Regions from separate parts of the Halalkalibacter kiskunsagensis genome, predicted to be linked through region 2. Evidence: riboswitches for the same ligand, from Rfam matches in the RefSeq annotation. Region 2 holds a riboswitch; each other region holds the start of a gene.
What was found. Region 2 has a riboswitch for thiamine pyrophosphate ahead of SLH51_RS13895 (LuxE/PaaK family acyltransferase). Riboswitches for the same ligand answer to the same signal wherever they lie in the genome.
Positions count from the first base shown of each region.

Region 1: it holds a riboswitch for thiamine pyrophosphate, as region 2 does, so the genes downstream of both, SLH51_RS18990 (ABC transporter permease) here and SLH51_RS13895 (LuxE/PaaK family acyltransferase) in region 2, are expected to answer to the same signal.
Region 3: it holds a riboswitch for thiamine pyrophosphate, as region 2 does, so the genes downstream of both, SLH51_RS19795 (acetylornithine deacetylase) here and SLH51_RS13895 (LuxE/PaaK family acyltransferase) in region 2, are expected to answer to the same signal.

Region 1 covers NZ_JAXBLX010000040.1:16,767-27,424, reverse strand. The annotation lists partial or broken gene SLH51_RS19030 (sugar ABC transporter substrate-binding protein) at 1-53, shown strand, start outside; gene SLH51_RS19025 (response regulator) at 595-1,299, shown strand; gene SLH51_RS19020 (TAXI family TRAP transporter solute-binding subunit) at 1,717-2,796, shown strand; gene SLH51_RS19015 (TRAP transporter permease) at 2,963-4,942, shown strand; gene SLH51_RS19010 (hypothetical protein) at 5,272-5,733, opposite strand; gene SLH51_RS19005 (undecaprenyl-diphosphatase) at 5,947-6,465, opposite strand; gene SLH51_RS19000 (alkaline phosphatase family protein) at 6,646-8,130, shown strand; SAM riboswitch class I at 8,291-8,406, shown strand; gene SLH51_RS18995 (peptide-methionine (S)-S-oxide reductase) at 8,498-8,875, shown strand; TPP riboswitch at 9,006-9,118, shown strand; gene SLH51_RS18990 (ABC transporter permease) at 9,181-9,960, shown strand; gene SLH51_RS18985 (ABC transporter substrate-binding protein) at 9,978-10,658, shown strand, end outside.
Region 2 covers NZ_JAXBLX010000022.1:18,282-28,939, forward strand. The annotation lists gene hrcA (heat-inducible transcriptional repressor HrcA) at 49-1,080, shown strand; gene grpE (nucleotide exchange factor GrpE) at 1,176-1,724, shown strand; gene dnaK (molecular chaperone DnaK) at 1,776-3,614, shown strand; gene dnaJ (molecular chaperone DnaJ) at 3,827-4,939, shown strand; gene prmA (50S ribosomal protein L11 methyltransferase) at 4,971-5,909, shown strand; gene SLH51_RS13885 (16S rRNA (uracil(1498)-N(3))-methyltransferase) at 6,173-6,925, shown strand; gene mtaB (tRNA (N(6)-L-threonylcarbamoyladenosine(37)-C(2))-methylthiotransferase MtaB) at 6,931-8,280, shown strand; TPP riboswitch at 8,392-8,499, shown strand; gene SLH51_RS13895 (LuxE/PaaK family acyltransferase) at 8,591-9,709, shown strand; gene SLH51_RS13900 (acyl-CoA reductase) at 9,706-10,658, shown strand, end outside.
Region 3 covers NZ_JAXBLX010000045.1:3,852-14,509, forward strand. The annotation lists gene SLH51_RS19790 (S8 family serine peptidase) at 1-1,370, opposite strand, end outside; TPP riboswitch at 1,869-1,969, shown strand; gene SLH51_RS19795 (acetylornithine deacetylase) at 2,099-3,397, shown strand; gene tenA (thiaminase II) at 3,387-4,061, shown strand; gene SLH51_RS19805 (ABC transporter ATP-binding protein) at 4,054-4,830, shown strand; gene SLH51_RS19810 (ABC transporter permease) at 4,827-5,579, shown strand; gene SLH51_RS19815 (ABC transporter substrate-binding protein) at 5,576-6,613, shown strand; gene SLH51_RS19820 (hypothetical protein) at 6,847-7,056, shown strand; gene SLH51_RS19825 (hypothetical protein) at 7,261-7,383, opposite strand; gene SLH51_RS19830 (LysR family transcriptional regulator) at 7,577-8,470, shown strand; gene fadH (2,4-dienoyl-CoA reductase) at 8,682-9,452, shown strand; gene SLH51_RS19840 (DUF2254 domain-containing protein) at 9,687-10,658, opposite strand, start outside.

The DNA of each region.
Region 1 (10,658 bases), on a different contig from region 2:
CGGTGGATAATGCGCAAGATAGATTAAACTTCTTAAAAAAATTATTACGGTAAAGTAAATCTACTATTATTTATAGAATAAGTCGATTCCTATAATAAATTGCTATATTTTATTTATTACTGGCATTATATTAATAGGGTACCTTTTAAATGTAAATACCATATTTGTAACCGCTATCATTACCGCGCTTTTTGGAGTATGGAGAGTTTGGCTTTTAGCTACCCATATTAAAAGCCAAACATTTGAAATGGAGCCTGAAGAGTTAGCGCGTGTATTAGTTGAAAGGACAGAAAGCGGTTTTAAGTAATCGAATTCCAATTACAGTAGGGGGGATAAAACAGTTGGTGAAGTGCCTATTTTCCAAGACCGAATAGAGGTAAATCGATTAGCCTAGGAGCTAATGGGGGTACAAGCTTTTGTGGAGTCATTGCGCGTCAAAAATCATGAATATTCGAATAAACTACGATAGGTTGATTAATTCAATTAGAAGAAGGACAAGAGCCACTAGAATATATATTGACATTAATAGCGGTGTGGAATAACGGACAGAGTGTATCATTACATTGCCAATGATGAGAGGGGTTGAGGAGACAAGTGGGTAAAAAACTAATTGAGTCTATTCATGTTTTACTTGTTGAAGATGATCCAATGGTTCAACAAGTGAATCGGATGTTCATTGAGCAAATAGACGGATTCTTAGTCGTTGGCGCTGCTTCAACAGGATTAGAGGGAAAAAAGCAAATTGAACATCTTAAGCCTGATCTCGTCTTATTGGATATTTATATGCCTGACCAAGATGGACTCTCCTTAATTCAAGAGTTGCGGCAAGAGAAAATAGATGTTGATATCATTGCTATTACAGCGGCAAATGATACAACGACGGTTAAAACGTTATTGCGACATGGAGTGATCGATTATATCGTAAAGCCTTTTACTTTTGAACGTTTGAAGCAAGCGTTTCAACAATATAAAGATGTCTATAGACAACTGAATCAAGACGGGCTGATGTCTCAAGATAAATTAGATGCAGTTTTGTCATCACCTAAAAACAATGAGCAAAAACCCTCAGCTGATTTACCAAAAGGACTGCAAGAGCAGACGCTAAATCAAATCTATAACTATTTAAGCAAAATGAAAGAATCTAAGTCAGCAGAAGAAATAGGCAACAATGTTGGACTGGCGAGAGTGACGGCTAGAAGGTATTTGAATTATTTAGAATCGATTGGAAAAGTAGAAATGGACCTAACTTATGGTGCTATTGGTCGTCCAATTCAAATGTATCAGTTGAAAGGATTGTGAAGGGAGTATGAAAGGATTCATTGTAATTATGTCGTTTTTAATTATTGGAATCATTACGGCTTTTTACATTGAATTTGGTATTACGATTGTTAATAAGCCAACAGCATCCCAATTGATTATTTAACCGAAGAAGAAAAACATATGTGGAGAGAAAAATTAAAACCAGTTTATCAAAAACATTCTCAGGACATTGGGAAGGAAATTATTGAAATATAGATCAAAGGAGTAAAAGTCTTGATTAGACTTTTGCTCTTTTTGCATTGGGGGTATGGTACCCCCTTTTACAAAAGCATTGCTGATATTCTTAGTTCCGAGACCAAAAAGACCAAAAAGAATATTAAGTTCAAATCCAGACAAGCCTATGAAAGCGCTTTATAATCTGAATAGTTAGAAAAACATTATAAGGGGGAACAAGCAATGAAAAAATTTTTTAGGCGCTCAATGTTGACAGCGATTGCAAGCTTCGGATTAGTGTTTGTTACGGCATGTGGAGGTAGTGAATCAAGTGCACCAGCAGGTAACGATGACTCTGGTTCAGTTGGTGATGCAGGCGAAACTGTTGAATATCAGGATGCACCATCAACTGTTGTCATTGGTACAGCATCACAAGGTGGAGTGTACTATATTTACGGCGGCGGACTAGGTCATCTACTTGAAAGTAAGCTTGGCGTTACAGCAAATGTTGAGGTGACAGGTGGACCGGTTGATAACATTCGTTTAATTGAAGCTGGAGACCAAGACCTTGGGATGATTACAACTGGACCAGGATACGAAGCGATTAATGGTGTTGGTACTGAGTTTGAGGGAAATCCGCATGATGATATCCGTGTTGTATTCCCAATGTATTATACGCCGTTTCACTGGTGGGCTTTAGAATCAAGTGGTGTTGCGTCTCTTGATGATATGGCAGAAAAAGGGATTGGTCGTACAGGAGTAGGTCCTATGGGTGGTACTTCAGGTACGTACTTACCCCAAATTCATGAACTTCTTGGATTAAATGCTTCACCTGTTTACGCAGGTGCTGGTGATATGACCAGTCAACAACAAGATGGTCAACTTGACGTTATAGGTTTCGCTGCAGGTCTTCCAATTCCAGCTGTACAAGAGGTAGCAGCATTACGTGATATCAATTTGTTTGGTATTGACGGGGAGCAACGTGATCAAGTAATTGAGAACTTCCCATTCTTTACACCTTACACAATTGAAGCAGGAACATATGAAAATATTGAGCATGATGATATTGAGACAATCGCTCAATTTAACTTCGGTATCGTTCACAAAACAATGAACATTGACTTTGTCTATGATCTAGTAAAATCTTATCACGAAAATAATGATCTTTTAGTTACGACGCATTCATCGGCAAAAGAAGCAGTTGAGGAAGCAATCTTGCTTAACGAAGTAGTTCCATTACACCCTGGTGCAATTAAGTATTACGAAGAAATCGGTATTGATTTACCAGAAACTGTTTACCCAGCTGAGTACCAAAACGAATAATTAAGGAGTGGCTCAAAGGGGTCAGACCCCTCTGAGTCTCCTCTTTAATCAAAATGATATTCCAAAAGGTATCAAAAAGAACAAGCTGCTTTTTTGAATAAAATGATTCTGCATTATGGGAGGAATTCTTTTAAAGGTAGAAATATAAATGGGGGGGGTTATTCCTTTGAGCAAAGACAAAAACAACAATAAACTTAAAAAGGAAGAAGTTAAATCAATTGTCAGCGATGATAAAGCAAAAGAGCTTGAAGAAGCGGTTGAAGGTTCGAATATGAGGTTATTATCTGGATGGCTGAAATATACGTTTATGTCGATTGCCGTATTTGGGGCATTATTTCATCTATATATCTTAAATTTTCACCCAATTGACCCAATGATTTTTAGAAGTATTCACTTAGCTTTTGGGGCAGTATTAGGGTTCATTCTATTTAAAGGTTGGAAAACAAACTCAAACAAAGTTACGATTTTTGACTGGCTACTAATTGCGTCGATCCTTTATGTGACATTTTATATTTATACAAACCTGAATGCGGTATTAAGTCGTTTTGGTACAGTGCCACAAACGCATGATACGATCGTTGCGATACTAGGGTTCATCGTTGTATTGGAGTTAACTCGCCGTACAAGCGGCTGGACACTCCCAATACTCGCTAGTGTTTTCTCTTTATATGCATTTATCGGTCCTTATTTACCTGGTATTTTAAATCATAGAGGCTACAGCTTCGATCGTTTTGTCACATATATTTTTAAGGATAATGGAATTTTTGGTGTTACGTTAGACGTATCTTCGAAATATATTTTGCTCTTCATTGTCTTCGGTGCATTCTTACAAATGTCTGGTGTAGGTCGTTACTTTATCGACTTTGCCTTCTCACTAGCAGGGGGAATGCGAGGGGGACCAGCAAAAGTTTCTGTTATCTCTAGTGGGTTAATGGGTATGATGAACGGGACGTCTGCGGGTAATGCTGTGGCAACGGGTTCCCTAACAATTCCGTTGATGAGACGTGTTGGTTATAAAGGTCAATTTGCTGCCGCGACTGAAGCAACGGCATCTGCAGGGGGGCAAATTATGATTCCCATTATGGGTGCCGGTGCCTTTATTATGGCTGAGGTTACAGGAATAAAATATTCGGAGATTATTATTGCTGCTACGATCCCGGCATTGCTTTACTTCTTATCTGTTTACTTTATGGTTGATTTTCAAGCGATCAAAAACAATATGAGAGGGTTAAAGCGGAGTGAATTACCACCATTGAAAGGGATTATGAAGCAAGCTTACTTGTTCATTCCGATTATTATCTTAATTGGAGCGCTATTGATGGGCTTCTCTGTTATTCGCTCGGGTACAGTAGCGATCCTTGCTTGTTTACTAGTAAGCTGGGTTCAGCCAAGTACTCGAATGGGCTTGAAGAAAGTGTTACAAGCGCTTGAACTCGGTATGAAAAATACGATTCAGTTACTTGCTGTTTGTGCGTGTGCTGGTATTATCGTAGGAGTGATTGCATTAACAGGGGTAGGTCAGCGTTTCAGCTCAATGTTACTAGGTATTGCTGATAACAACATGCTTCTTGCTTTATTCTTTGCGATGTTAATCTCGATTATCTTAGGGATGGGAATGCCAACAACAGCAGCATATGCAGTTGCCGCTTCCGTTGTTGCTCCAGGCCTTATTCAAATGGGACTTGAGCCATTATCTGCTCATATGTTTGTCTTCTACTATGCAGTAATGTCAGCGATTACGCCGCCAGTTGCCCTAGCAGCCTACGCTGCAGCAGGTGTTGCAGGCACCGATCCATTTAAAACCGGTGTCACCGCGTTTCAGTTAGGGATTGCTGCGTTTATCGTCCCGTTCATGTTTATCTATAGCCCTGAAATCATGATGATTGGCTCAACTGGAAGTATCGCTCTAGCGGTTCTTACAGCATCGTTTGGAATTTACTTCTTAGCTGCATTGGTTCAAGGATGGTTTGCAGGTGCTAGCACAAACTGGATCGTTCGAGGTCTGTTGTTAGTTGCATCATTAACCTTGATCAATTCAAACGTCTATATGGATGTAGTTGCTATTGGTCTAGCTATCATTGCAGTCTTGATTCAAAGAGCTAAAAAAGGAACGGGTGCGGGTTTGCGAACAGATAAAGCCGTGTAAAAAAAGTGAGAAACTCAGCCCAGCGTTCTGTCGGGCTGAGTTGTTATTGTGTGCATAAATAGATTGCTTAAGGCACGAGAATCTTCTAAGACTAAGAGCCGTGACAACGATCATCTCTTTAGAAGACAAAAGGGTGAGACAGGATGTTGCCAGGCACCTTAAAAAAGTCAAAGGGGTAATCGTACTATATTCCAATTTATAGAAATAGATGTTCCCACTAACGGCAACAATCCCATCAATTTCACCTACAATAATTGCTAGTTGGAAGTCATAAATTCAAGCAACATCCATTGCTTTTATTTAACCTTGAATAGTAGATGTATCTTCTTCTAATAAGCATATTGACTATATTGGTTTTGATTTTGAATATCAAATCCCATTTGTCTTAAAAGCTGTTGAGCAGAAGACATACTTTGTTCAGTTTGTTGTTGCCAACTAATAACGTTTTGAATAAAGGGTTTAAATTCATTAGGGGCGTTGTCTCTCATGACGTGTAACCATCTCATTACTTCTTGATCTTCTCTAAGCGCACTGTTGACACATGAAATCAACGTATTAATAATTGAATCATGATATTCACCATTTTGTAATCGTTGTGCAGAACCTACCGCTGTTACTCGGTGGTAAGAAGCGGGAACAAGGTGCTCATGCATTTCGGGATTTCCTTTTAGGTTTTGTGTAGTTGGAATGTGAAATAATTGTGTACTCATTGAACAAACCATTTTTTCTGCGTATAAACTTTGGTCTAAAAGCTCTATAACAGAAGACCAATCTTGGCGATAATAATACATACATTCACCCACTTATTATGAAATTACGATATCATATGTTAGTTAGTGATATTTGCTGCAAGGGGATTTTGCTACAAATCTCTCATATCTATAAAAAGATGTTTTCTATACAGGGAAGGGATATTTCCCAATAACTGTTTTTAGATAGCGTAGAAAAATAGTTAAAAGAAGCCAGGGAATATGTGCTCCTCATAACTATAAAGTGAAATCCTATTATTTTAAGGGGTTATATTTTGAAGCGAACCGGTTAGAAGCTTTATCAGTGAAGATACTTGTGACGATACTAATGAAGGCACTTCCGATTATATCAGATGGAAAATGATGTCCTACCCAAATGCGTGAAAACCCCGTTAACATGGATAGCCCCAACATGATCGACCCGAGAATACGTTCCCGTAGAAAAATCGAAGTAGCTATAGCAAACACAAGCAGTGTATGTTTACTTGGAAAAGAAGAGTCTGTCTTTGAAGGAATAAGAATGCCTACACGGTGTTTCACAAAAGGGCGGGGTTTAAAATACACCAGCCTAATCAACCTATTGATGAACAAGGTAAATACTGCAGATTTAATTGCAGATAGTGCCACTTTTCTGTGTGAATTTTGAAACAACATTAGAATTAAAACAAATATAAATATATAGCGAACCTTGTTTGAAAAAAATATCATTAGTATATCTAATAAAGAATTTCTTCCTGCCAACTGATTGACCTCTCTAAATAGTTTGTAGTCCATTAACTAGTCCCCCTTTATACTGTCGAAGCATATTATTCCCTTTGTAATAAGAAACATGTAGGACACGGAAATGAGAGGGAAGTTAGCACGTAGTGAATTGATATTTTCCTTCATAATTTATTATTATTTTTGCATACTAAAAAATGAACAGTGGGTTTCTTAAGTGAAATTTTAATAAGGATGAAAGGGGTGACTTACATTACTACTTCCAATAAACCAGTTATTATGGTAATGCTTGATACATTGATGGATAAACCGTTACAGCTTGCGTTAAAAGAGGAAACCTTACCTGCTTTTACATACTTTATGGAACATGGGACATATTATTCAAGCGTTGTTGCTCCTTTCCCTACAATGTCAGTAAATGTGGAAAGCACATTGCTCACAGGACATTATTCAGATCAACATGGAATCCCTGCGCTTACATGGTATAGCGAAAAAGAAAATAGGATCATTAATTATGGGACGCACCTAATTGATCAAATGAAACTTGGACTTAGTAAATGCTTGAAAGATACTCTTTACCGATTAAATAATGAACATTTAAATACAAAAGTGAAAACAATTCATGAGGAGTTAAACGAGCAAGGGAAAAAAACTGCTTCTATCAATCCGCTTGTAAACAGAGGGAACGTTCCGCACCAATTAACCATTCCTAGTTTTATCCGGTTCTTCGTTACTATTGATAAGCATATTGAAACGCAGACTGCCACAAAGTATGTCTATGGTCGCTTATCTAGGCTGGATCCTAATGGGAAATACAGCAGTGTTTGGCATAAATATGGTTTTAATAATAAATTCTCCGCTCAAGAATTTACTCATTTAGTCAATAATCATGATATTCCTGATTTTTCCCTAGTCTATCTCCCTGATCATGATAAGAACGTTCATAAACGTGGACCTATGGATACGAAGGGGATTAAGGAAATGGATAAAAACTTACAGACGATGTTGGACTCCTTTCCGACATGGGAAGAGGCACTTGATAATTATATTTGGATTTTGATTGGAGATAATGGTCAATCGGGCATAAAGGATGACAAATCACAAGCCTTTGTTGACCTAAGGAAATTATTACAGCCATTAAAGGTTACAAAATTGAGTAAGGGTGTGCGAAAAGAAGATCAAGTAGTGTTAGCAAACAATTTGAGGTCATGTTTTATCTATTCATTAAATACAGACGATGTACCACTAACAGAGATTGTCGAGAAATTGAAAACAGAGGAACGCCTCGATATGATCTCCTGGAAGATAGATCAATGGATTCATGTTGCTGCGGGTGACAAAAAAGAAAGCTTTCAATTTAAAGAAGGTGGACAAGTAAAGGATGAATTCGATCAAACTTGGGAGATTAGGGGAGATCATTCTATTCTTGATTTAACTATAACGGGAAACGATGTCACTTTCGGTGATTTTCCTGATGCTCTAAAAAGGCTTCATAGCACTCTTCATTCTCATGAAGGAGACTTTGTAGTTATATCAGCAAAACCAGGGTATGAGTTAAGAGGGGAAGTTACTCCTTCTCATGCGGGAGGCGCTAGTCATGGAGGATTTCATAAAAATGATTCTTTGATTCCGATGCTGGTTACAGGGACAGAAACGACACCTGATTTTTTCCGTATGGTCGACTTGAAAAAGTGGATTTTAGACCTTACTAGTTCATAACTTAGCAATCAAAATAAATAACTATTAGGAACAAGAAAGAGCCAACAAAAAGGCAACTTTTATCATTATTTTTAAAATATTACTTGAATTTTAGCTAAGTGGTTGATAAGATTAGTATCAATAAAGTTGTTAAAGAATAAAAAATTAAATAGCGATAAACTTCTTATCCAGAGTGGTAGAGGGACAGGCCCTATGAAACCCGGCAACCATCAAGTCAAAATATTGACTTGAACGGTGCTAATTCCTGCAAAGGTGTTAACCTTTGAAAGATGAGAGCAATGTATTTAATCATACTAACCTCTCTTTAAATTAAAGAGAGGTTTTTTTGAATGGATGAGAGGCTTATCGCTCAGGAGGAGCGATAATAATGGAAAAAGCAGTGTTTGGTGCAAGTGAATTTTTCAGTCAAAAAGCGTTTATTACAGTTTTTCGTGGTATTGAATATGTTCAAATAGGGCATTTAAAACGGGCCAATGTAGATCTAGTAGAAATATGGTTTGATCCTTGGAAAGTATCCTATAACGAATTATTAGATTTGTTTTTTGACTTGCATGACCCAACAATTAGAGAAGGTCAGCAAGTTAAAAATCAATCATTCATTTTCTTTTCTACTATTAATCAATTAACTATAGCTAAACAAAAGAAAAACGAACTAAAACATATTTTAAAAGATGAAATTATTACAGAAATTACCCCAGTATGGGAACATATTAATAGCTTGGAAGAGATCCAACGAATATCTTAATTAAACTTCACATGAAAGAATATTTAAGTTAACTGTGAAGCATTACACGACGAGTAATCTTGTTCAGTTGGAAAGAACGGAATATTGCTGTAATTCAGAATGTGTGTTACGCTTTGAAAGGAAAAATTATGAAAATTAATAGGGGAGCTATGAGGCTGGCTGAGAGGATATCCCGATGAAGATATCGACCCTTTAAACCTGATCTGGGTAATGCCAGCGGAGGGATGTTTATTAGAATTACATGTGAAATGTAAGTCTACACGCCTCTGTGGTGTGTAGGTTTTTTTTTGCGAAAGGAGGTAAACATGGTTTCTTTACGTCAGTTTGTCCGTTCAGCTGCACCTGCGATCAGCGCTATTTTAATTTTTCTCGTGTTATGGGAAGTGGTTGTTAGGTTTTGGGAGATTGAAAACTGGATTTTACCAGCTCCCAGTTTGATTGTTCATACGTTGTTTCAAACGTGGCACCTATTACCGGAACATATTTGGATGACTACGAAAGAGGCGGTGCTTGGATTTTTATTAGGGATTGCAGTTGCGTTAGTGATGGCTTTTATATTAGATATCTCACCGTTTTTACGTAAAAGTTTTTATCCAATTCTCTTATTTTCGCAAACGATTCCTATTATTGCGATTGCACCTTTGCTAATTATTTGGTTTGGGTACGGAATCCTCCCTAAGGTGCTTGTCGTAGCTTTAGTGACTTTTTTTCCGGTTGTCGTTAGTGTAGTTGAGGGGCTGCAATCAAGTGATCGGGATATGATTCGGCTTGTTAGGTCAATGGGAGGGTCATTTTGGCAGGTATTTTATTCTGTTCGATTCCCACACGCGCTTCCTAATCTATTTACAGGGTTGAGAATCGGAGCGACTTATAGTGTGTTAGCAGCTGTTATTTCAGAGTGGGTTGGTGCAAGTTCTGGGTTAGGAATTTATTTAATAAAAGCTCAAAGCTCGTTTGCAACAGACAAAGTCTTCGTTGTTATTGTGATAATTTCACTATTAAGCTGCCTCTTATTTTTAGTTGTTGTTATCCTAGGTAGAGTTATGATGCCGTGGAAACATAAGTCTCACAAATATAAAAAATGAATTAAGGAGAGAATTCGATGTTAAAGAAAGTAAGTACCTTTTTGTTATTGATTATCATGCTCGTTTTAGTTGGTTGTAATCAAGTAGAAGAGCCGAATCAAAGTGAAGAAGTGGAGTCGGAAATCGAATCAGAAGCTGGGGGAGAGGTGCCGGTTGAATCTTCAGAATTAGTTGAAGCAACCTTTATGTTAGATTGGGTACCAAACACGAATCATACCGGTATTTATGTCGCCAAAGAAAAAGGGTTCTTTGAAGAAGAAGGAATTGATTTAACGATTATCGAACCGGCGATGGAAGGTGCTGTACCAATTGTTGCGGCAGGACAAGCCGATTTTGGGGTCGGATCCCAAACTGGTGTGACCATTGCTAGATCAAAAGATATTCCAGTCGTTTCGATCGCTGCTGTGATTCAGGAGCATACTTCTGGCTTTGCTTCTCCAGTTGAAAAAAAGATTACATCACCAGAGGATTTTGAAGGGAAAACATATGGCGGTTTTGGAGGTGCTGAGGAAGAGGCGATTTTGAACACTGTTTTAAATCAGCATCATGTTGATCCTTCTTCGGTAGAAAATGTCATTGTTGGATCAGCTGATTTTTTTGCAAATACGAAGAGAGACATTGATTTTCAATGGATTTTTTATGGTTGGACAGGAATTGAAGCGGAAATTCGCGGTGAAGACATTAATATGATTTATCTT
Region 2 (10,658 bases):
TAGATTTAGCACTCGAATGCAGTGAGTGCTAACAGAGGTGATGAGGGGATGTTAACAGATAGGCAATTGTTGATTCTGCATGCTATTGTTGATGATTATATCCGTTCTGCGGAACCTGTTGGCTCACGAAGCATCTCCAAAAGAGATGATATTACGTTTAGCCCTGCAACAATTCGTAATGATATGGCAGATCTAGAAGAATTGGGATTTTTAGAGAAGCCACATAGTTCGGCTGGACGAATCCCGTCACAAAAGGGATATCGATACTATGTGGATAATCTTCTCATGCCGCATCATTTAACGGCTGCTGAAGAATTAGACATTCGGTCTATATTCAATGATCGAATTCGAGAAGTAGAAGAAGTAATCCAACACTCTGCTCGAGTATTATCAAATATGACAAGTTATATTTCACTTGTTCTTGGTCCTGAGATGTTTGAAGCAACGTTACGCAACATTCAAATTATTCCACTTAGTAAAGGGTCTGCAATTTTAATTCTTGTTACGGACACAGGATATGTTGAAAATCAAACGATCGTTGTTCCAGATTCTATTGAACCAGCTGATCTAGAACGGACAGTTAATATTCTCAACGACCGGTTAATGGGAGTTCCTCTTTATAAGCTCAGACAAAAATTACACACTGAGGTTAAAAGTGTACTTCGTACTCATATGCAAGACTATGAGCACATTTTACAAATGCTTGACCCATCCTTAGATATAGAGAAGGCTGAAAAAGTATTTTATAGTGGCAAAACAAACATTTTGTCACAACCAGAGTTTAGAGATGTTGATAAAGTTCGTATGCTCCTTAATATGTTAGAAGAAGATAAGACGATGCATCAGATTCTTCGTTCTCCCCAAAATGGAATTCAAGTAAAAATTGGTCAAGAGAACAATTTGGAAGCCTTTGACACCTGTAGCTTAATTACGGCTTCTTACTCGATTGGTGGAAAACATATGGGGACGATAGGAATACTTGGACCCACAAGGATGGAATATCAGAGAGTCATTGGGGTAGTCGATATGTTATCTAAAGATTTAACAAAGCTATTAACAAACTTGTATCAACAAGGGTAAAAGTGGTAATATTGACAATTAGTTGTGAAGAACACTTCAATAACTTTTTGTCATACTACATAGATTATAGTTGACTTTACTAGGAGGTGAACGAGTTGACAGAAAAAGATACGCAAACAATGGAAGAAAAAGCGGTTGCATCAGAGGAAACAGATACAAATGAAGAAGCTGAAGGAACGGAGCAAGAAGTTGAGTTGAATGAAGAAGACGCACATCTTGCTGAAATTACTGAACTAAATAACCGTCTCCTTAGAGTTCAAGCTGATTATGATAATTTCCGACGCCGATCTCGTGAAGAAAAAGAAGCGGCTGCGAAATATAGAGCTCAAAATGTGATTGAAGCGTTGCTCCCAGTCATTGATAACTTTGAGCGTGCATTACTTGTAAAGCCTGAAGCCGAGGAGGCCAAATCCCTGCTTCAAGGAATGGAAATGGTGTATCGCCAGTTCCAAGATACATTGAAAAATGAAGGTGTAGAAGTTATTGAGACAGTCGGTCATACATTTGATCCACATTTACATCAAGCGGTTATGCAGGTTGAGGAAGATGGATTTGAGTCAAATCAAATCGTAGAAGAATTGCAAAAAGGGTATAAACTAAAGGAACGCGTACTTAGACCTTCAATGGTTAAAGTCAATGCGTAATCCTTTACATATAGAAAAAGAATTGACAATGTTGAATTGGAGGAATAATTCATGAGTAAAATCATTGGTATTGATTTAGGTACAACAAACTCTTGTGTTGCTGTTATGGAAGGCGGGGAAGCTACAGTTATCCCGAATCCAGAGGGCAATCGTACAACACCATCTGTTGTCGCATTTAAAGACGGTGAACGTCTTGTTGGGGAAGTAGCAAAGCGTCAAGCAATTACAAACCCTAATACGGTTATGTCTATTAAGCGTCATATGGGGACAGATTACAAAGAAACAGTCGATGGAAAAGACTACACGCCTCAAGAAATTTCTGCAATTATTCTTCAGAAATTAAAGTCTGATGCAGAAGCATACCTTGGTGAAACGGTAACAAAGGCTGTTATTACAGTTCCAGCATATTTCAACGATTCACAACGTCAAGCAACAAAAGACGCTGGAAAGATTGCTGGTCTTGAAGTAGAGCGTATTGTTAACGAGCCGACGGCTGCTGCCCTTGCATATGGTCTTGAAAAAGAAGAAGATCAAACTATTCTTGTATATGACCTTGGTGGTGGTACGTTTGACGTATCAATCCTTGAACTTGGCGATGGTTTCTTTGAAGTAAAAGCAACTTCAGGTGACAACAAACTTGGTGGGGATGACTTTGACCAAGTCATCATTGATCATCTTGTCGAGCAATTCAAAAAAGACAACGGCATTGATTTATCTCAAGATAAAATGGCGATGCAACGTTTGAAAGATGCTGCTGAAAAAGCGAAGAAGGATCTTTCGGGTGTAACACAAACACAAATCTCTCTTCCTTTCATCACTGCTGATGCAACTGGTCCAAAGCATTTAGAACTTAGCTTAAGCCGTGCGAAATTCGAAGAGCTTTCTGCAGATTTAGTAGAGCGTACACTTGCTCCAACTCGTCGTGCTCTTTCTGATTCTGGTTTAACTGCAAGTGAAATTGATAAAGTTGTACTTGTTGGTGGATCAACTCGTATTCCAGCTGTTCAAGCTGAAATTAAGAAATTAACTGGGAAAGATCCACATAAAGGTGTAAATCCAGATGAAGTAGTTGCTCTTGGTGCAGCTGTTCAAGCAGGTGTTCTTACTGGTGACGTTAAAGATGTTGTCCTTCTTGACGTAACACCATTATCACTTGGTATTGAAACAATGGGCGGAGTATTTACGAAATTAATTGAACGTAATACAACAATCCCAACGTCTAAATCACAAACATTCTCAACTGCTGCAGATAATCAACCATCTGTTGACATTCATGTGCTACAAGGTGAGCGTGAAATGGCTGCTTATAATAAAACGCTCGGTCGTTTCCAATTAACAGATATTCCACCAGCACCACGTGGTGTTCCGCAAATTGAAGTAACATTTGATCTTGATGCGAACGGTATCGTAAATGTTAAAGCAAAAGATCTTGGAACAAATAAAGAGCAATCAATTACGATTACTTCATCTTCAGGTTTATCGGATGAAGAAATCGAAAAAATGGTGAAAGACGCTGAAGCGAATGCGGAAGAAGATAAGAAGCGTCGTGAGGAAGTTGAGCTTCGTAATGAAGCAGACCAGCTTGTATTCACTACTGAAAAAACGCTTAAAGACCTAGGCGATAATGTTGAGCAAGAAGAAAAGGATAAAGCTGAAGCTGCGAAAGATAAGTTAAAGCAAGCAATTGAATCAGATAATATTGACGAAATTCGCACAGCTAAAGACGAGCTTCAAGAAATCGTCATGGCCCTATCAACTAAGATGTATGAGCAAGCAGCTCAAGCTGCACAAGCACAAGGTGCTGAAGGTGCACAAGCAGGCGCTGAGAATGCAGACGATAATGTAGTTGATGCGGACTATGAAGAAGTAAAAGAAGAAGAGAAAAAATAATAGTTCGATCATCTAGTATCGGGCAAATCAATGAGTATTAAAAGATTCTTGTTGATTGATTAATGTAGAAAAGTCAAAGTCAGAGTAGATGACTTTGGCTTTTTCTACGAATGTACCAAAAAGTGTTAACGGTTCTTCTGTCCTATATCTTGCAGATATTGATAAGATGATGATAAGATGAACGTTATGGAATAGAGTCGGGAGTGGATGACATGAGTAAAAGAGATTACTATGAAGTCCTTGGTGTCAATCAAAATGCTTCAGTTGACGAAGTGAAAAAAGCGTACCGAAAATTGGCGCGCAAATATCACCCAGATGTCAATAAAGAAGCTGACGCTACGGAAAAATTTAAAGAAGTAAAAGATGCCTATGATACACTAAGTGACCCTCAAAAGAAAGCCCATTATGACCAATTTGGACATACTGATCCAAATCAAGGATTCGGTGGTGGAGCTGGAGACTTTGGTGGAGGGTTTGGTGATATATTTGACATGTTCTTCGGTGGGGGCGGTGGACGTCGTAACCCGAATGCCCCACGTCAAGGTGCAGACCTTCAATATACAATGACGCTTGATTTTAAAGAAGCCGTGTTTGGAAAAGATACAGAAATTGAAATTCCACGTGAAGAGACGTGTCAAACGTGTACGGGTTCTGGAGCAAAACCGGGTACCAAGCCAGAAACATGTTCACATTGTGGTGGTTCTGGACAGTTAAATGTTGAGCAGAACACACCTTTTGGCCGAGTAGTGAATCGCAGAGTTTGTCACCATTGTGAAGGTACAGGTAAATTTATTAAAAACAAATGTACCACGTGTGGTGGAAAAGGAAAAGTACGTAAACGTAAGAAGATCAGCGTAAAGGTTCCAGCTGGTATAGATCATGGACAACAACTTCGTGTATCTGGTCAAGGGGAAGCTGGAGTAAACGGAGGCCCTGCGGGTGATTTATATGTGGTCTTTAATGTGAAACCACACGAATTCTTTGAACGTGACGGAGATGATATTTACTGTGAAATGCCACTGACGTTTGCGCAAGTAGCACTTGGTGACGAGATTGAAGTACCAACCCTAAATGGAAAAGTAAAGCTAAAAATTCCTGCAGGTACGCAAACCGGTACAAATTTCCGTCTTCGTGGCAAGGGAGTACCTAATGTTCATGGACGTGGTCAAGGAGATCAGCATGTGAAAGTTCGTGTTGTAACTCCAAAGAATTTAACGGAGAAAGAAAGAGATATGATCCGTGAATTTGCCCAAATGTCTGGTGGGCAGCCTGATGAACAAAGTGATGGATTTTTTGCTAAAGTAAGAAGGGCTTTCAAAGGATAATAATTTTAAAAAAGTGGAGTTGGTAGATATGATGAAATGGTCGGAGTTTAGTATTCATACGACAGAGGAAGCGGTGGAGCCAGTCTGTAATATTTTGCACGAGGCTGGTGCAAGTGGTGTCGTAATCGAAGATCCCATGGACCTTGTCCGTGAGTGGGGCGATCGTTTCGGTGAGATCTACCAACTCTCTCCTGATGATTATCCGGAAGAAGGAGTTATTATAAAAGCATATTTCCCTGTAAATAGCTTTCTAGCAGAGACCATTGATGAAATCAAAGAGTCCATCAATGGCTTACTTATGTATGATATTGATCTTGGGAATAACAAGGTACAAATTGCTGAGGTTCATGAAGAAGAGTGGGCAACAGCTTGGAAAAAATATTATAAGCCTGTAAAGGTATCGAGCTCAATAACGATTACGCCTACGTGGGAGGAGTATGAACCGACGGAGGACGAGACGATTATTGAACTTGACCCTGGTATGGCTTTTGGAACAGGAACTCATCCAACAACGGTTCTTTGTATTCAGGCTTTGGACAAGGTGATTCAAGGCGGAGAGAAGATTGTTGATGTGGGTACTGGCTCAGGGGTGTTAAGTATCGCTGCGGCAAAGTTAGGGGCGAAAAGCACTCTAGCGCTTGACTTGGATTATGTCGCTGTTGAAAGTGCCACGCAAAATGTGTTGCTAAATCGTGTAGAAGATGTCGTATCGGTGAAACAGAATAATTTACTTGAAGATATAGAAGGGCCATATGATATTGTGGTCGCGAACATTCTAGCAGAAGTTATTGTTCGGTTTGTTCAAGATGCGGCAGCGGTTCTTAAACCAAATGGAACGTATATTACATCAGGGATTATTAAGCGGAAGAAGCAAGAAGTAAAAGATGCGTTAGTCGCAGGTGGATTTATTATAGATGAAATTGTTGAAATGGATGACTGGGTAGCTATTATTGCAAAAAAGGCTAGTTAAAAAAGCTGGAAATCGAGGGCACTGAAAAAGTCCATCGAGGAAGTGGCAATGGCTCCGCACGTTGCGCGCCTGCGGATTGAGAAACCCACTCATAGCGGGCTTTAAGGTGTGAGACACTTCTCACACCAATGGCAACGGCTACGCTCATTGCTTAAAGGCCACTTTTTTTCAACTAATCAATGTAATACAGCTAGTGTAGCTATTTTAACACAGGCGTGGACTGTCCCTTTTTCCTAAACAAAACCATAGTGAGGACGATGATGATGCAACGGTACTTTGTTGCGAAAGAGCAAATGACAGAGCAGCAAGTTCAAATTATAGGTGATGACGTCAAGCACATCCTTAGAGTGATGAGAATGGATGTTGGTGATGAAATTATTTGTAGTGATAATGACTCGCGGACAGTTAGATGCTGCATATCAAGTAAGGCAGATAACGAAATTATTGCTGATATTTTAGAAAAGTTACGTCCAGATACAGAGTTACCTGTTCAAGTGACGATTGCACAAGGACTTCCTAAAGGAGACAAGCTTGAGCTTATTGTTCAAAAGGGAACGGAGCTAGGTGCTTCGGGTTTTCTTCCTTATGTTGCTGTACGTTCTATCGTTAAATGGGATCAAAAGAAAGCAAGTAAGAAGCTTGAGCGATTAGGTAAAATTGCAAAAGAAGCAGCTGAACAGTCTTATAGAGAACGGATTCCAGTTATTCATAACATATGCTCTCTTGCTCAACTAAAAAAAGAGCTTTCCTCATATGATACAGTTATTTTGGCGTATGAGGAGACAGCAAAAAGTCGCGAACAAGCGCAATTGGGAAAAGCGTTAACGGCTCTTTCTTCTGGCGGATCGATTTTAATTATTATTGGACCTGAGGGCGGGATAACAGAAGATGAGTTTAAGCAATTGACTGAAGCAGGTGCAATTGCCTGTGGATTTGGTCCGCGGATTTTACGTACGGAAACAGCATCGCTTTATGCGCTCAGTGCGATTTCGTACCATTTCGAATTAATGAGGTGAAGGTAATGCCTACTGTTGCGTTTCATACATTAGGTTGTAAAGTAAATCATTATGAAACAGAAGCGATTTGGCAACTGTTTCAAAAAGAAGGCTATGAAAAAGTAGAGTTTGAAGCAACATCAGATGTTTATGTGATAAATACCTGTACAGTAACCAATACAGGAGATAAAAAGAGTCGGCAAGTGATTCGCCGTGCAATTCGGAAAAATCCTGATGCTGTTATTTGTGTAACGGGTTGTTACGCGCAAACGTCCCCAGCAGAAATTATGGCCATTCCTGGGGTAGACATCGTTGTCGGTACACAAGATCGTGTGAAAATGCTTGAGTATATAGAAGATTTTAAGCGAGAACGTGAACCGATTAATGGAGTCGGTAATATTATGAAGTCACGTGTTTATGAGGAGCTTGATGTGCCGGCTTTCACAGATCGTACACGTGCTTCTTTAAAAATTCAAGAAGGCTGTAATAACTTCTGTACATTTTGTATCATCCCTTGGGCACGTGGTCTAATGCGTTCACGTGACCCGCAAGAAGTGATCAAGCAGGCGACACAACTTGTCGAGGCTGGATACAAAGAAATTGTTTTAACAGGAATTCATACAGGTGGCTATGGAGAAGACTTAAAAGATTACAGTCTTGCTCGCTTACTTGAAGACCTGGAACAAGTAGAAGGGTTGAAACGTATTCGGATTTCTTCGATTGAGGCTAGTCAGCTTACAGATGAAGTGATCAATGTGATTGACCGATCAACAAAAGTTGTACGTCATCTGCACATTCCGCTTCAGTCTGGTTCAAACCCGGTTTTAAAACGGATGCGCCGTAAATATACAATGGAGTTCTTTGGAGAACGTCTAGATCGTTTAAAGGAAGTTCTACCTGGATTAGCTGTTACTTCAGATGTAATTGTTGGATTTCCTGGAGAGACAGAAGAAGAATTTCAAGAGACTTATGATTTTATTTTGAAGCATAAATTTAGTGAACTTCATGTTTTTCCATATTCAAAACGCACGGGAACACCAGCAGCCAGAATGGAAGATCAAGTTGATGAAGAAGTGAAAAGTGAACGAGTTCATCGTTTAATTGAACTTTCGAATCAACTCGCAAAGGAATATGCTTCAAACTTTGAAGGTGAAGTTCTTGAAGTAATTCCAGAAGAACGTGATAAAGATGATAAGGGTAGTAGGTTGTTCATTGGCTATACCGATAATTATTTAAAAGTAAAAGTTCCTGCTACAGAAGAGATGATTGGAAAGCTTGTTAAAGTGAAAATTACCAAAGCTGGTTATCCTTTTAATCAAGGGGAATTTGTTCGCGTTATAGAGGATACCCATGCAAAACAAGTTGTAAATGGATAAGGAAAGAGGCTGTCTCTAAAGGGTCAGCCTCTTTCTCTCTAATGGATATGTTTTTGATTTGTAGTAAGACCAAGCCATAAATGATATGATTGGACAAACAACAAGATAAGACTAACCCACTAGGGGGGCCGAAAAAGGCTGAGATTAAAGCATCATCGCTTTAGACCCTTTGAACCTGAACTATGTCAAAGTAGCGTAGGGAAGTGGACATCATAAAATAAGCTATTGTTATTTTATAGTTAAGAATGATGACTGCTTTCGAAATTCGAAGCGGTTTTTTTTATTGTATTTTAGAATTGGAGTGTTTATAGTGTTACAGAATTATGAGGCAATAAAACAAGAGGTTATTAATTTTATTAAGCAACCTACGTCAAGTGATGAAGAATTTAATGCAATCGCATTAAAGGTGTTTCAATTTCAATATGAACATAATCAACCATTACGAAAGTTTTGCAGGAAGCGTCGTGTGTCACCGAGAACAGTGAAACATTACACTGATATTCCTCCTGTTCCTATTGATGCGTTTAAACTCACGACGTTATCTAGCCATCCGATTGATGAAACAAAAGCGCTATTTATGACAAGTGGAACAACAAATCCAGAAAAACGCGGAAAAAATTATCACCGTGATTTAGAGACGTATGACTTTTCAATGAAAACATTTTTTAAAGAATCTATCATACCAGATGTAGAAACAATGAAAATGTTTGTGCTCTTCCCGACAGAAGGAGTGATGCCTAATTCTTCTCTAGCGCATTACTTACATATAGCTAAAGAAACGTTTGGATCAGAGGATAGTTTCTATGCTTTTAGTAAAGATGAGTTTCAAGTAGAAAGACTGATTGAGGCACTACAAACTGTAGAAGAGAATGAAGAACCAGTATTAGTAATAGGAGCAACCTTTTCTTTTATCCACTTACTAGATGAATGTAGCAGAAGGAGAATCAATTTTACTTTGCCCCCCAAAAGTCGTCTAATGGATACAGGTGGGGCAAAGGGCCGTTCTAGAGAGATGACTCCAACAGAATTTAAGCAAAAAATGAGCAAGTTGTTTTCTTTGCCATTAGAGATGTGTCTCAATATGTACGGAATGACAGAGCTTAGTTCACAAATGTATGACGTAAACTTTCTTCAGAATGAGATTGATCTCCTAAACCCAATCAAAAAATCGCCGCATTGGGTAAGGACATTTGTGATTGATATTGAACAAATGCAAGAGAAGCCACTAGGGGAAAAAGGAATTATCGTTCATTATGACCTTGCTAATCTTAATTCTGTCATGGCAATTTTAACAGAAGATATGGGAATCAAAACAAAAGACGGGTTTTATTTGTTAGGTAGGGCTGAAGGTGCAGAGGCAAAAGGGTGCTCGTTAGCCGTTGAACAGTTTTTATCAGCTGCAAAGAAAACAGGGGGAGATGTTGTATGACGACACGCTTTTCTTGTTTTCATGTGCCGACGTCATGCAAGCAGTTGCTTAAAGAAGCGTCCTATAAGGTATTGACGTTTGAAAATCATAGTGAATCGGTCGAATTACACATGCCTGAATTGACACCAGACCTTTTGGAGAAAATTGCAGAAACACTAAAAAAACAACAATTAGAATACGTGCAAACACTAAAAACGAATGAGATTATTGATATTTTTGATAAGGCTGTTCAAAAGTGGTTACATCCGGATTATGAGTTACGAAAGCTAGCAGAGCAGTTATTACCAATTATTACAGGCTATGATCGTGAAATGATTCGCTTATTTATTAGTCGTTACCTTAGACAATTTCGGAAAGAAAAATTGCAGCGCATGATTGATGAAGACTTTGCTAACCCGCTTATTTTAGATGAATTCCGTCCGCGCAAATCAGGAGGAGTGCACCGAGCATACGGCCCTAGGCTCATTACTCATATTTTCTCAGGCAATGTTCCAGCCTTGCCACTTTGGAGCTTGGCTGCCGGCATGTTACTTAAGTCAGCAACAATCGGAAAAGTGTCATCTTCGGAACCGTTATTTCCAGTGCTGTTCGCCAAAACAATTGCCGAAGTTGACGATAGACTAGGAGATGCAATGGCTATCTTGTGGTGGAAGGGTGGAGATGAGGCGCTTGAATCGATTAGTTTTCAATCCTCGAATGCTGTCATTGCTTATGGTGGAAAAGAGACAATTGAAACAGTAAGACAGAAAATACCACCTCATGCAAGCTTTCATTCACATGGGCATAAAGTGAGCTTTGGTGTGATTACGAAAGAATGTTTAGCTGCAACTAAAGGGTGGCAGACGGCGAAATTGGCCTCTTATGATGTTTCTTGGTTTGATCAGCAAGGTTGTTTATCGCCACATGTGTTTTTCGTTGAGCGGGGTGGCATGTATACTGCACATGATTT
Region 3 (10,658 bases), on a different contig from region 2:
AATTCTGCTACTAGTTTTTGACCGTCTTCTAGAGTCGTCATGATGGTTGGAACAGCCAGACCAGATACAGTTGGTTGAACACCTTCAACGTTGTTGTAAATAATAGCTCCAATAGCGCCAGCATTTTTTGCATTGGTTGCTTTATCAATAAAAGGGTATTCTCCCCGACTAATTAAAGCTACCTTTCCTTCTAGATCTTTTCCTTCGAAGTCAGTTGCAGCACCTAATCCAACATGAACAAACTCATATTCACCTTCATTTAAACTAAGTAGTGCTTCTTCTGAAGGGTGTCCCATGACTTCTGCACTTGGATATGCTACTTCTTCAGATGTAAATATGTCTGCATTGAAAACATTGTATGGTAGTTGTGTTGCTCCAACAGAAATGGCATCTCTAGACGTACCGGGTGAACCCACTGTCCAATTATTAGGGCCGCTATTCCCATTGGAAGTAATAGCAACAACACCTTCAGCCATTGCCCAGTCAAGAGCAATACTTGTTGCCCAGTCAGCATTATTTAACGTGTTTCCTAAAGAGAGGTTCATAATGTCTGCCCCGTCTTTAACAGCAAGTTCGATAGCTGCGACAACATCTTCGGTTGTTCCCCCATTAGGACCAAGAACCCGATATCCTAAAAGTGAGGCATCTGGAGCTACGCCTTTGATTGTCCCGTTTGCAGCAACTGTTCCTGCAACATGTGTTCCATGATATTGGCCTGCCCCTTCTTGGGGATCAGCGTTATTGTCTACAAAATCGTATCCTTTATAATCACCAAATGCATGAGCTAAGTCAGGATGAATATAATCGACTCCGGTATCAATAATAGCGACTGTTACACCTTCACCTGTAAAACCTTCATCCCAAGCTTCAACAGAACCAATAAAAGGAGCGCTAGCCATCATATCAGGACTGAAAGATTCAGGATCAATAGGTGTTGCTTCGCTAACGGATGCAACATGATATGTAACATTTGGATAAACGGCTTTCACCCCAGCTACCGATAATAAATTAGGTATCTCATTTTCTGCGATTTCAACAGAGAATCCTGAGAATACGTAGTCGTATTCTCGATTTACTTTACTCGAAGAAGATAGCTGTTGTAAGTCAGAAATGACTTGTTTTCGTTCTCGTTGTAGTTTTTGTTTCGTTTGGCTTTTTCTGCGATGTTTTGCCTCGAGTAATGATGGTTCTTCGATCTCAACAATAACAGTTATTTCTTTAGAGGAACTCAAATCGATATCAGTGAAAATAGAAGCGAGTTCGGGTGCGGTTTGATTAGCTGCAACTGTTCCACCAAAATGAGCAAAACCCGCAATCGTAATTAAGAAAATAAGTGAATACATAACGAGCTTATGAAATTTTTGATGCATATTTCTGAAACAACTCCTTTTTTTTGATTTGTGGGTAACTGATCGTATCTTAAATTACCTCCAGTTGATCACATTCCCTCATGATATTTGAGAAAATTCGATAATTTGAAAGTAATAACCTTTTTATTGAATAAAAATGAGATAATATTACCAAGTGCGAAATTATAGAGTCGCGAAATATGTATAATTAGGTCCATAGACATTTAAAAGTATTATTAAAATGAAATGTAGCGGATTTATTACTGAAAAATGAAAGAAGTTATGAGGTATAACATAGACATTAGCAAAAATGAATAGGCGGATGAACCTAGGTGGAAAGTAAGTACTGGCCGATTCTATCATTCGTTTCTCGAATGGTTGATTTATAAAAGTAAGAAAAAATGCATATTGTTTAAATGATTTTAAGGTAAGTGAATGATAAGTTAGCTATCTGTAACTTGTTGATGTTGTTACCATTGTATGGTACAACTAATAGTAGTAAGTTTTAAATTTAATAGCAATCACTACTAGGGGTGCTTTTTAGCTGAGAGAGATAGTTATCTTAACCCTTATAACCTGATCTAGTTCGAACTAGCGGAGGGAAGAAGTGTATGAAAGTTTATTTGTTAATAAGGATACTTTTATGTTCTCAACCACTTCGAGCGAAATTGAAGTGGTTTTTTTGCGTCTTTATGAGATACATTGAGTGTTCGTATTATGAGAAAGTGGTTTCAAAAGGAGGATAGGACGTGTCAAAAAGTTTAGATGCCATATTAAAGGAAATTGATGAACGAAAAGGTGAGATGATTGACTTACTAAAAACATTCATTTCTTTTCAAACACCTGCACCGCCAGCAAGGAATACGAAAGAAGCCCAACAATATGTTGCTAGCTTATTAAGAGAGTTAGAGTTTGAGATTGATATGTGGGATATATACCCGAATGATCCTAACGTAGTCGGGCTTTTGAAAGGAACGGCTTCTAATTCACATAACAGCTTGATAATTAATGGACATATGGATGTTGCTGAAGTAAGTGATGATGAAGAGTGGGAGTTGGATCCCTTTACTCCGATCGTCCGTGATGGAGTTGTCATTGGACGTGGTGCAGCTGATATGAAAGGTGGATTAGCTGGGGCATTATTTGCAATTAAACTCATTCGTGAAGCGGGTATTCAATTACGTGGTGATCTTTTATTTCAATCTGTCATTGGAGAAGAAGTAGGCGAAGCTGGTACACTACAATGCTGCAAACGTGGATATAGCGCTGATTTTGCCATAGTTGTTGATACAAGTGATTTACATATTCAAGGACAAGGTGGCGTCATCACTGGTTGGATCACAGTGAAAAGCAATCAAACTTACCATGATGCTACAAGAAGAAGCATGATTCATGCTGGTGGCAATTTAGTAGCCGCAAGTGCGATCGAAAAAATGACGAAAGTAATGGAAGGACTTGGAGAGTTAGAGCGCCACTGGGCCATAACAAAAAGCTATCCAGGGTGCCCACCAGGTTCAAATACGATCAATCCAGCAGTGATCGAGGGGGGAAGGCATGCTGCGTTTATTGCAGATGAGTGTAGGTTGTGGATTACAGTGCATTTCTATCCAAATGAAACATATGAGCAAGTAGCTAATGAGATAGAAGAGCACATTCTCAATGTAGCTAAAGGTGATATTTGGTTGCGTGAGAATCCTCCTACGTTTACTTGGGGTGGAACATCGATGATCGAAGAGCGTGGAGAGATTTTTCCGTCATTAGAAGTAGACCCCAACCATCTAGGAGTCCAGTTATTAGCTAGTTCTCATCAACGAATAACGGCACAAGAGGCAATCTCTGATGTTTCGCCAACTGTAACAGACGGTGGATGGTTAGGAGATGCAGGGATCCCAACAGTTATATATGGTCCGGGCGATTTGCTAAACGCCCATTCTGTTAATGAGCAGGTATCGATTGAGCAACTTGTTGCTTATACAAAAGTACTTACTACATTTATTTATAACTGGACAAATCAATCTAAAAAAGAGGTGCGGACACGTGAAATTTAGTGAACGTTTGTATGAGAAATTGCAACCAATTTGGAGAAAGAATCATGCTCACCCTTTTGTTCAAGGGATCGGAGACGGGACACTTGATCGTGAGAAGTTCCGTTTCTTCATGATTCAAGATTATTTGTACCTAATTGATTATGCAAAGCTTTTTGCTTTAGGTGCAATGAAAGCAGAAGACGTTGAAACGATGGGAAAGTTTGCAAAATTATTAGATTCAACTTTAAATGAAGAAATGTCTCTTCATTTAAAGTATGCAAAGAAGTTTGAAATTGAAGAATTAGAGTTTAAACAAGCCAAACCAGCTCCAACAACTCTTGCCTACACACATTACATGTTACACGTTGGTCAAAACGGGACATTAGCAGATCTTGTGGCTGCTGTTCTTCCTTGTATGTGGAGTTATTGGGAAATTGGAAAAGAATTAAATGAAAGACCAGGAGCAAACGAGCATGAATTTTACGGTGAATGGATTCAAATGTACTCTTCAGAAGAGTTTGGGGAATTAGCTCATTGGTGCATTGACCTGCTTGATACGCTAACAGAAGGAAAACCTGAGTTAGAACTTGAGAAGCTAGAAGAAATCTTTTTAAATACGACGCGTTTTGAGTATATGTTCTGGGACATGTCATACAAACAGGAAATGTGGCCAACTGATGAGTAAACCATCTTTACAGTTAAAAGGGGTCAGTTTTCACTATAAAGAAAGCAAAAGTCAACAATCATTCCTCATTCTAGATTCATTCGATTTTGATGTACATAAAGGTGAATTCATTAGCATAATAGGGCCAAGTGGATCGGGGAAAAGTACGATTTTCAGACTGATAACAGGACTTGAAGAGCCTTTAAATGGAGAGATACTTATAAATGGAAAAAGATATCCGAATCGCTTTGGGAAAGTCGGATATATGCCGCAACAAGACTTACTCATGCCTTGGAGAACGATTTTGGACAACGCGACACTTCCTCTTGAATTAAAAGGGGTAAAAAAACAAGAAGCTCATAAAAAAGTATCCGACCTACTAGGTGAGTTTGGATTAAAAGATGTTGAAAAAAAGTATCCAGGCGATTTATCTGGTGGCATGAGGCAGCGTGTATCGTTTCTGAGAACGGTATTAAGTGGTTCAAATGTATTGTTGTTGGATGAACCGTTTAGTGCCCTTGATGCCATTACACGATTGTCGATGCAGGAATGGTTGTTAGTGCAATGGGAAAAGTGGAAAACGACTATTTTATTTATCACTCATGATGTCGATGAAGCCTTATTTTTATCCGACCGTGTATTTGTTTTTACAGAAGCGCCTGTTCAAAAGCTCGTGGAGGTTCATGTCCCTTTAACACGACCACGAGAGATTCGAGATATCCACTCGCCAGACGTGATAGCGGTGAAAGAACAATTAATCGACCAACTGCGTAAACAGGTGGCAACATGAGGCATGTAAAAGATTATGTAACACCAGCGGTACTTATTGTTGCTTTAATTCTGATTTGGGAAATCGTTGCTAGAGTGATTGGTATGACATTTATTTTGCCATCGCCTACAGAAGTGATGGTGAAGTTATATGATAGTCGAAACACGTTATTTCTTGTGCATTTGCCAGCAACGTTAGCGATTATTTTAATTGGATTAGCGTTCTCCATCTTTCTTGGGGTTGGATTAGCGATTTGGATGAGTGTAAGTAAAGCTGCTGAAAAAACATTTTACCCAATTGTTATTTCATCACAAACAATTCCGATTATTGCTCTTGCTCCAATCTTTGTCTTATGGTTTGGCTATTCGATCTGGAGCAAAGTCGTTGTGACACTCTTAATCACCTTTTTTCCAATCACAGTGAACACGTTCGATGGCCTTCGTTCAAGTAGCAAAGATTTAAAAGAACTGATGCTGACAATGGGGGCGAGTAAGAAGGATATATTCTTTAAATTGAGTGTCCCTTCAGCACTCCCACATTTTTATTCAGGTTTAAAAGTGGCTGTCACTTTAAGCGTCATAGGAGCCGCGATTGGAGAATGGTTAGGTGCCAAAGCAGGTCTTGGTTACTTTAGTAGACGGATGATGACGCAATTTGATGGGGCGGGTGTATTTGCACCTATAGTCTTGTTGTCTGCTATAGGAATTGTGTTATTTTTGATTGTTGTATTACTCGAGAAAATTTCGTTAAAGTGGAGGAGAACAGAATGAAAAAGTGGATAACAGCTAGTATTAGTTCATTAGTGGTAATAGGTCTTGCAGCTTGTGGTGGAGCTAGTGAAGAGCAAGTAGAATCAGAAGGTGTTTCGCCTGAGCCTGCGATCGAAGAAGAAGCTAAGGTAGCAGAAATTGATATCATGTTAGATTGGTACCCTAATGCTGTACATAGTTATTTATATGTAGCACAAGAAAATGGCTACTTTGAAGAGGAAGGAGTGAAGGTTAACATTCAATTTCCAGCGAACCCAACGGATCCAATTAACTTAGCTGCAGCTGGACAAATCACTCTTGGAATTTCGTATCAACCAGATGTCGTAACTGCACGTGCGAACCAAGATGTTCCAATAAAATCAGTTGGAGCCATTGTTCGTTCGCCGCTGAACCATGTTATCTTTTTAGAAGAGAGCGAAATCCAAAGTCCGAAAGATTTGGAAGGCAAAACAGTTGGTTATCCTGGCATCCCAGTTAACGAAGCACTAATTAAAACAATTGTTGAAAATGATGGTGGAGATGCAGATGAAGTCCAAATGATGGACGTAGGTTTTGAGCTAGGCTCTTCAATTATCAGTGAGCGAGTAGACGCAGTATCTGGAGCCTATATTAATCATGAAGTTCCAGTTTTAAATTATGAAGGTCACAAAACACGTTACTTCAATCCAGTTGATTACGGAGTTCCAAGTTTTTATGAACTTGTTGTCGTAACGAGTGATCAAACATGGGAAGCACAAGAAGAAGAGATTAGAGCCTTTTGGCGCGCAGCGACAAAAGGATATGAGTACATGAAGGAAAACCCTGAAGAAGCTTTAAACATTTTGTTAACGAACCAAGATGAAGCAAACTTCCCACTTATTGAAGAGGTGGAGCAAGAAAGTTTAGAAATCCTTCTTCCAAAAATGGAGTCGGATACAGGGTTTGGAAGCCAAGAAGGAGACTCTTGGCAAGATACAATTGATTGGATGTTGGAATTTGAATTAATTGAAGAAGCACCATCTATATCCGATGTTTTTGTAAACATTGTAGAATAAATTGCATATTATGAAGCTACTGACTGATTTATTAGTTAGTAGCTTTTCGTTTTGTCTACTTTAGTAATTTTGTCCAATTAGTGACGGGATTTATTTTTTTTCTGATATAAAACCTAACGAGATGTTTGTAGAGACAACTTTAGACGATGTAAAATTTATACAACAAGCAAAGTAGAAAAAATGCTTGACAGTCTCGCTATAGTGGGACAATTAAAAATGAAGGAGTGATTTCTTTGATAGAACAATATTTAGAGGAACGTTTCGGAATTGTACAGGAAGATATATTGGTTTCTCCTTTCACGAACAAAACCGCCACTGTCAAAGAGATCCTGCACACTGTCGAACAAAAAGGTCATGCGCAGATGGTTCTCAAAAAATTACAATTAATCCAGTCGTTAGGTCGAAAAGGGGTTATTATGTATCTGGCTGGCCTATCAAAATAATTAGATAAAGAGAAAAGATAGAGGGTACTATTTATGCAGTAAGCAGCAGAAAAGTGCAAAGACTTTGTAAAAGCTACACCTATTTAACGTTTTAGAGTACTTAAAAAATGTTAAAAGGTGTAGCTTTGTTATTTTAGGTAATGTATGAGGAAAGCAGACTCTAGTAAAATTGCAGTCTTTGATAAAAAACGGAATCGAATCCTGTTAATCTTGATTGTTTTTCTTCGCCTTAAATATATCTTTTAAGGGGATTTTTTCTAGTGTTTTGTTTTCTTCCTTCTTGTCTTTTTTATTTTCTTTGTGAGCATACCATGAAATAATTTTCAATTTAAGCACCACCAATCATTAATTTAATTACTAGTTAATATACTCTTTGTCCATATATATGAGACATGGAATAAATTATGATTATCAGGAGTTCATATTGATGGTGTTTTTCCTTATAGTATCCATTATTCTTATCATTTGATATATTGGTGATAACAATAGTTGCAATGATGAAATGATAAGAGAGGTTACCATGAATATAGATCACTTGAAGATTTTTGTTACAGTTGTCGAACTCAGGCATTTCTCAAAAGCAGCCAAACTTTTGAATTTGTCGCAACCAAATGTTAGCTTGCATATTCGAAATGTAGAAAATGAATTAGAAACTACTTTATTTATTCGTTCACCAAAACAAGTAAAAGTAACAGCTGCTGGAGAAAAGTTTTATATTAAAGCGAAAGAAATTCTTTCTCTTTATGAAGAAGCAAAGCAGGAAATAGCTGACCAAAAACATATTGTGCAAGGAACAATTAAAATTGGTGCTAGTTTCACAATTGGAGAATATATCCTTCCTAGAGTGCTTGCAGAATATGCAAATGAACACCCTGGAGTTAATGTAGAAGTAATTGTCGGTAATACAGAAGAGGTTATTAGTAAAACACGTTCAAATGAATTAGATATTAGCTTAATAGAAGGAGAAGTTATTGATCATGAAATAGAAGCTGTGCCGTTTATGAACGATGAAATCATTATCATTGCGCCAACTAATCACCCTTTATCACAACTGAGAATGGTGAAACCAGAATTATTACAGGATCAAGTATGGATTTTAAGAGAAAGTGGTTCAGGCACTCGTGCTTATAGCAATCAACTTATCCAAAACTTAAACTTGCATGTGAGACGATCTTTTGTATTTAGTAGTAGTCAAGGCATTAAAGAAGCAGTTTCAGCAGGACTCGGCATTGCGATGATTTCAAGATTAACAGTGCGAAAAGAATTGGAATTGGGAGAACTAAAGGAAATCAATGTAGCTAATAGGAGATTCACAAGAAAACTTTCGATCATTAAAGGGAGGCATGATTTCGTTTCTCGAGCACATGATTTATTTATCGAAAAAATTATGAATCATGAAAAAACAATTGAATGAAATGTATAATAGTATGTCAAAAAGAGAGCAAAATCTTATACATTCGTTTTGCACTCTTTTTGTAAATATTAAGTATCCTCAATTCAACTGTATATCCATCAAATATCGTGAAACGAATCTGGAAAAAGGGTTCTAACGAGGAGTCGAACGTGTTATGATAACGTAAATGAATGATTATTCACTCATAAATTGATGCTGGGGGAATGAGGATATGAAAGGAAAAGTGGTAATTGTAACAGGTGGAAGCAATGGGATGGGAAAAGCAATGGCAAAACAATTTGCACAATTAGGTGCATATGTAACAATAAGTGGTAGGGATCAAGACAAATTAGAGCGTGCTAAGCAGGAGATCGAATTATTTAAAGGTCAGATTCTACCTGTTGTGATGGATGTCAGAGATCCAGAAAAGGTTCAAGTGATGGTTGATCAAACCAAAGAGGCTTTTGGTACGATTGATTTTCTTGTTAATAATGCAGCTGGGAATTTTTTAGTTCGCGCAGAAGAGCTTTCTGTTAACGGGTGGAATGCAGTCATTGATATTGTTTTGAATGGTACATGGCATTGTACACAGGCAGTAGCAAAAGAATGGATTAAAGAAAAAAAAGCTGGGTGCATAACCAATATCGTTGCAACTTATGCATGGACGGCAGGACCGGGTGTCGTTCATTCAGCTAGCGCAAAGGCAGGCGTTCTTGCAATGACGAGGACATTAGCTGTTGAATGGGGAAGTCAGTATGGTATTCGAGTGAATGCCATTGCTCCGGGACCAATTGAGAATACTGGTGGAGCCGAGAAGCTTATCATGAACGATGAAATATACAAAAAAATGATTGCCGGAATACCTGCAAAACGATTTGGAAAAGTAGAGGAAGTGGCAGGCGTTGCAGCATTTCTCTTTTCAAAAGAAGCGCAGTATATAAATGGTGAGTGTATCACACTAGATGGTGGTCAATGGTTAAATGGATCGGCACTTATGTTTTAATACTAATATGAAAGCGCTTTTAATCGAAGGCATGCTTAAAAGATAACAGAGCTATACACATTGCTTAAAGATTTTTCAATGAACCCCAACCTTTTATTTAAAGAAGAAGCAATGCTCTGCACTCTGCGCGCCTGCTTTGAAAAAAGCGTTCAAAGCAGGCTAAAAAGATAGCAAATGCTTCGCTCATTGCTTAAAGATCTTTCAACTAGGGAACCCCACCCTTTTTGAAAGATTTTATAACGGGTGATAATCGTTAGCGTGTTCTGTTTGGATTGCTAACTGTTGGATTTTTTCATTTATATAGGTTCGATCAAGTTCGAGTAATGATTCTTGTTTTATGCCTTGCTGAATGTAACGAGAAAATTTCCAAATCATTCCTTTTGTCTTTTTGTCATTTTGTGTTGCAATTAATTGTAAGGAATCAATCATAGCAGCGACAACAGATATATCCTCAATCCCGTAATGACGTATTTGGTAGTAGCAACGGTAAAGATAATCTTCAAAATGTCGTTGCCTCACCATAACACGAAGGCTCTCGTGTTCGTCATTGTAAAAGGAGCGGTGAAGGTTCTTTTTTGCTAAAACGGTTAAAATCCTTGCAAGAGCGCGAATGCCGCTAATCGCAGTATTCGGGTCATTTATTCCGGGTGAGAGGGCGCGTAATGTGATCTCCACTAGTTTTGTCAGTCCAAAATCTATATCTTGAATCGTTGCTCTCTCTTCTCCAACATGAAATAAAGCTTGGTAATCAGACTGATCTAAATTCTTTTCACTCCCCCAAAAAGATAGAATAGGTGATCCTTTTTCTATAAAATCACCAAGTCCCACTTCGACTTTAACAATGATGTTATCTGTACTTGCTAGCTCAACTAATTTATCAAGTTCAATGACCAACAAATATCCTGATTTTGCAGCGGGCATATAACTCGGTTCCACTAAGTTAAGTTCTTCACTTTCCCAATCTTTCCAAGGCTCATCAGCTGCTTGAATCTTTGCATCCTCGTAATTTTCATGAATGGATTTAATAGTATTCGTTGTAATATGATGAATTAAATTGCTAACTTGTATCCACCTCCCAACATGATGGACAAAAAATACAAAGAAACCAACACAAATAATGGCATAAACCACTGCTAAAGTCGGAGAGAGAAAGTGAAATTGCTGATTCGATTCGCGCAATAGCAATAATAAGATTAATGAATAGAC